2 regions of the Cellulosimicrobium sp. AB352 genome follow, and region 1 is predicted to be linked to the other one. Evidence: predicted binding sites of a transcription regulator. Region 1 holds the regulator's gene; the other holds the start of a gene.

What was found. The regulator Rex, encoded in region 1, represses fermentation and respiration genes when NADH is low (regulators of the CRP and FNR family bind a similar motif). The targets are predictions, from matches to a motif close to CTTGTGAANNNNTTCACAAG.
Region 2: a site for Rex is predicted at 1,313-1,332, ahead of adhE (bifunctional acetaldehyde-CoA/alcohol dehydrogenase). Genes of this name have one in related genera too.

Annotation. Positions count from the first base shown of each region.
Region 1 covers NZ_JBMVFX010000030.1:518-2,900, forward strand. Annotated here, with positions in the region: partial or broken gene ACPCUX_RS17310 (HAD family hydrolase) at 1-354, opposite strand, end outside; gene ACPCUX_RS17315 (glutaredoxin family protein) at 404-694, shown strand; gene ACPCUX_RS17320 (redox-sensing transcriptional repressor Rex) at 751-1,425, shown strand; gene ACPCUX_RS17325 (YceI family protein) at 1,546-2,097, opposite strand; gene ACPCUX_RS17330 (MarR family winged helix-turn-helix transcriptional regulator) at 2,261-2,383, shown strand, end outside.
Region 2 covers NZ_JBMVFX010000026.1:31,013-33,395, forward strand. Annotated here, with positions in the region: gene adhE (bifunctional acetaldehyde-CoA/alcohol dehydrogenase) at 1-1,225, opposite strand, end outside; gene ACPCUX_RS16460 (prolyl oligopeptidase family serine peptidase) at 1,432-2,383, shown strand, end outside.

The DNA of each region.
Region 1 (2,383 bases):
CGACAGGACGGTGTCGTAGACCTCCTCGCCGATCGCGGTGACCTCGGCGACGGAGCGCCCGGCGATGAGCGCGAGCGCGCGCGACCGGATGCGGTCGATCTGCTGCTTGTTCTCGCCGAACACGAGGTACCGGGCCTGGTGCACGGCGAAGCGCACGATGTCGAGCGTCGAGAAGAACTCGCGCTGGTATAGGGCGCGCGCGAGGTGGAACGACGAGGCGCCGCGGATGATCGTGTTGTCGACGTCGAAGAACGCGGCGGTGCGGTGCGGCGGACCGGGGGCGCGCGCGGGCGCCTCCTCGGGGAGCGTCGGCCGGGAGGTCGGGTCGGGGCCCGGGCCGGGAGACGTCGCCATGCCTCCACTCTAGGCGGTCGGGCTGCCGGGGCCTCGTACCCTGGGAGGCGTGAGCACCTCCGACGCCCCCGCCCCCGTCCTGCTGTTCGGTCGCGCGGGCTGCCACCTGTGCGACGACGCGCGGACGGTCGTCGAGGCCGTGTGCGCCGACGCGGGCGTCGCGTGGGCGGAGGTCGACCTGGACGCGCCGGGCACGGACCCGGCCCTGCGCCAGCAGTACGGGGAGTACGTGCCGGTCGTCACGGTCGGCGGGGTGCAGCAGGGTTTCTGGCGCGTGGACGCGCGCCGGCTGGCGCGTGCGGTGGCCCGGATTTCGGCGCCGCGCGCGGACCTGGGATGATTCCTCCCGTGGAGCGTGACCGTCGACGAGGACGGTCCCTGGACGACGGAGTGACGGTGGCTGAGCAGGTAGTCGGTGAGGTGACGGCGCCGGGGATCCCGAGCGCGACGGTGGCGCGGCTCCCGTCCTACCTGCGCGCGCTGCGGGACCTCGTGGCGCGGGGCGTCGGGACGACGTCGTCGGTCGAGCTCGCGGAGCTGTCCGGCGTGGGCCCGGCCCAGCTGCGCAAGGACCTGTCGTTCCTCGGCTCGTTCGGCACGCGCGGCGTGGGCTACGACGTCGACTCGCTGGCGCAGTACATCACCGAGGCCCTGGGCCTCGTCGACGAGCACCGCATCGCGATCGTCGGGATCGGCAACCTGGGGCACGCGCTCGCGAACTACTCGGGCTACGAGCAGCGCGGCTTCCACGTGGCGGCGCTCCTCGACGCGTCGCCGGACGTCGTCGGGACGCGGGCCGCGGGCCTCGTCGTCGAGCACGTCGACGCGCTCGAGGAGGTCGTGGAGCGCGAGAAGGTGTCGATCGTCGTCCTCGCGACGCCCGCGGCGCACGCCCAGGCGGTCGCGGACCGCGTGGTCGCGGCGGGGGTGCGCGAGATCCTCAACTTCGCGCCGCGCGCGCTCCAGGTCCCGGCGGACGTCGACGTGCGCGGCGTCGACGTGGGCAGCGAGCTGCAGATCCTCGCGTTCCACTCGCAGGCCCGCGCCCTCGCGGCGTCGCAGGAGCGCTGAGCGGCCCCGGCGTCCGGACCCGGGGACGACGAAGGGCCGCGTGCCGGTGCACGCGGCCCCTCGGGGCGGCTCCCCTGCCGGAGGGTGCCGGTCTCGCCCGGGACGTGCCCGGGACGACGGTCAGGCCTGCTTGATGGCCGAGACGTCGAGCGCGATCTTGATCTTGTCGCCGACGAGCACGCCGCCGGTCTCGAGCGCGGCGTTCCAGGTGAGGCCGAACTCCTTGCGCGAGATCTCGGTGGTCGCCTCGAAGCCGGCGCGCGGGTTGCCGAACGGGTCGGTCGCGGTGCCCGCGAACTCCGTCTCGAGCTCGACCGGCTTGGTGACGCCGTTGATCGTCAGGTCGCCGGCCACGACGTAGTCGTCGCCGTCGCCCGTGATGCGCGTCGACGTGAACGTCCACGTCGGCTTGTTCTCCGCGTCCCAGAAGTCGGCGCTGCGCAGGTGGTTGTCGCGGTTCTCGTCGCCCGTGCTCACGGACGCGGCGTCGAGCTGGGCGGTCACGGACGTCGACTCGAGGTCGTCGCCGACGGTGATCGTGCCGTCGGTGATCGCGAGGGTGCCGCGGACCTTCGAGATCCCGGCGTGGCGGACGGTGAACGACGCCTGCGAGTGCGACGCGTCGAGGGCGTAGGTACCGGTCGTGAGGCCGGCGGGCAGCGACGAGGCCATGGGTGCTCCTGCGGGTGGTCGGGGTCCGGGCGGACCAAGTGGTTGAACGTTCAACTTCGGAACGAGCGTATCAACAGCACCCCTCGGTCCGTCTATTCCCGTGGGGTGGAACAATGTTCCGACGCCCCCACGCCCCCGACCGCCCCCGCACCGCCGAGGACCCATGACCCGCAACGACGTCGACACCCCGACGGCGAGCACCGTCCGCACCCCCGCAGCCCCCGCCGCCGAGCCGCGCTGGCTCGACGCGGAGCAGCAGCGCCTGTGGCGCGCGTACCTCGACGGG
Region 2 (2,383 bases), on a different contig from region 1:
CGCGCGACCCGTAGCGCTCGACGAGCGCCTCGTCGGACGTGTGGATGGCGGCCGAGTGGCCCAGGCCGTCGAGCTCGACCATGCGCTCGGCCAGGCGGACGCCGTGCTCGGTGTCCCGCGCGCGCAGCACGGCGAGGACGGGCGTGAGCTTCTCGCGGCTCAGCGGCTCGTCGGGGCCGACGTCGTCGATCTCGGCAAGGATGATCGACGTGTCGTCGGGGACCTCGAACCCCGCCTCGCGCGCGATCCACACGGGCGACTTGCCCACGACCTTCGGGTTGAGCTTCGCCCCGGCGCAGTTCGTGCCGTTCGCCTCGACCCCGAAGATGAGGCGCTCGAGCATCGCCTTCTCGGCGGGCGTCACCCGGTAGGCGTGCAGGCGGGCGAGCTCGCGCATCGCGTCGTCGTAGATCACGTCGTCGAGGATCAGCGCCTGCTCCGAGGCGCACACCATGCCGTTGTCGAACGCCTTCGACATGACGACGTCGTTGATCGCGCGGCCGAGGTCGGCGCTCTTCTCGACGTAGGCGGGGACGTTGCCGGCCCCGACGCCGAGCGCCGGCTTGCCGGCCGAGTAGGCCGCGCGGACCATGCCGTTGCCGCCCGTGGCGAGGATGAGCGCGACGCCGGGGTGGTGCATGAGCGTGCTGGTCGCCTCGATCGACGGGTGCTCGACCCACTGGATGCAGTCGTCGGGCGCGCCGGCCGCGACCGCGGCGTCGCGCACGATGCGGGCCGCCTCGACCGACGAGCGCTGCGCGCTCGGGTGGAACGCGAACACCACGGGGTTGCGCGTCTTGAGCGCGATGAGCGACTTGAAGATCGTGGTCGACGTCGGGTTCGTCACCGGCGTCACGGCGCACACGACGCCGACGGGCTCGGCGATCTCGACGACGCCCGTGAGCTCGTCGCGCCCGATGATGCCGACCGTCTTCAGGTTCGCCATCGAGTTGGGCACGTGCTCGCACGCGAAGATGTTCTTGGTCGCCTTGTCCTCGAAGACGCCGCGCCCGGTCTCGACGACGGCCATCTGCGCGAGGTGGCCGTGCTGGTGCAGGCCGGCGACGGACGCCTTGAGGACGATCCGGTCGACGTCCTCCTGCGTGAGGCTCATGTACTGGTCGAGCGCCTTGCGGGCCCGCTCGACGAGGACGTCGATCTCGTGCGTCGTGCGGGTGTCCTCGGTGCGGTTCTCGACCTTCGTGCTGGCGCTCTTCGCGCTCATGCGTCCCCTCCGGTGCCCGACCTCGCCGGGCGTCGGCCGCGGGTGTGCCGGGGCCGGGATGCCCCGGCTCCTTCGGCGGTCTCTCTACTTGTGAAGGTTTTCACAAGGCGCTCGTGCCCACAAGGGTCGAGCCCCGATGCGGGCCGAAGGTCCCCGCCTCCTCGTGACCTCCGCACCACGGGCCGCGCGCCGTAGGGTGGGTGACCATGACCGCCGAGCAGACGACGAGCCCCTCGCCCGCGACCGAGAGCCGCGCCGCGACCGACCGACCCGACGGCACCCCCCACGACCCGTACCTCTGGCTCGAGGAGGTCGAGGGCGACGAGGCGCTGGCCTGGGTCCGCGCCCGCAACGCCGAGGTCGCCGACACGCTCGAGACCGCCGACGAGTTCGCCGCGACCGAGCGCGCGATCCGCGAGGTGCTCGACTCCGACGCGAAGATCCCCGAGGTCTCGAAGATCGGCGACCGGTACTACAACTTCTGGCGCGACGCGCAGCACGAGCGCGGCGTCTGGCGGCGCACGACGCTCGAGTCCTACCGCACCGACGACCCCGAGTGGGAGACCGTCCTCGACCTCGACGCGCTCGCCGCGGCCGAGGGGGAGTCGTGGGTCTGGCACGGCGCGAGCGTCCTGCGCCCGACGCCGGAGCAGCTCGCCGCGGGCGAGCCGTGGCGGCACGCGCTCGTCGAGCTCTCCCCCGGCGGCTCCGACGCCGACGTCACGCGCGAGTTCGACCTCGTGGAGAAGCGGTTCGTCGCGCCGGAGGACGGCGGCTTCCACCGCGCCGAGGCCAAGGGCTCGCTCGGCTGGATCGACGCCGACACCGTCTACGTCTTCACCGACTTCGGCGAGGGCACGCTCACGCCGTCCGGGTACCCGCGCGTGGTCAAGCGCTGGACGCGCGGCACCCCGCTCGACGCCGCGGTGACCGTCTACGAGGGCACCGACGAGGACATGTACATCTCCGCCTGGCGCTCGCACACGCCCGGGTTCGAGCGCGACTTCGTGCACCGCTCCAAGGCGTTCTACTCCGACGAGCTCTACCTCGCCGAGCGCACCGGCACGCCCGAGCAGCGCCTGACGAAGATCGACGTGCCCGACTCCGCCGAGGTCGGCGTGCGGCGCGAGTGGCTCCTCGTCGAGCTGCGCGACGACT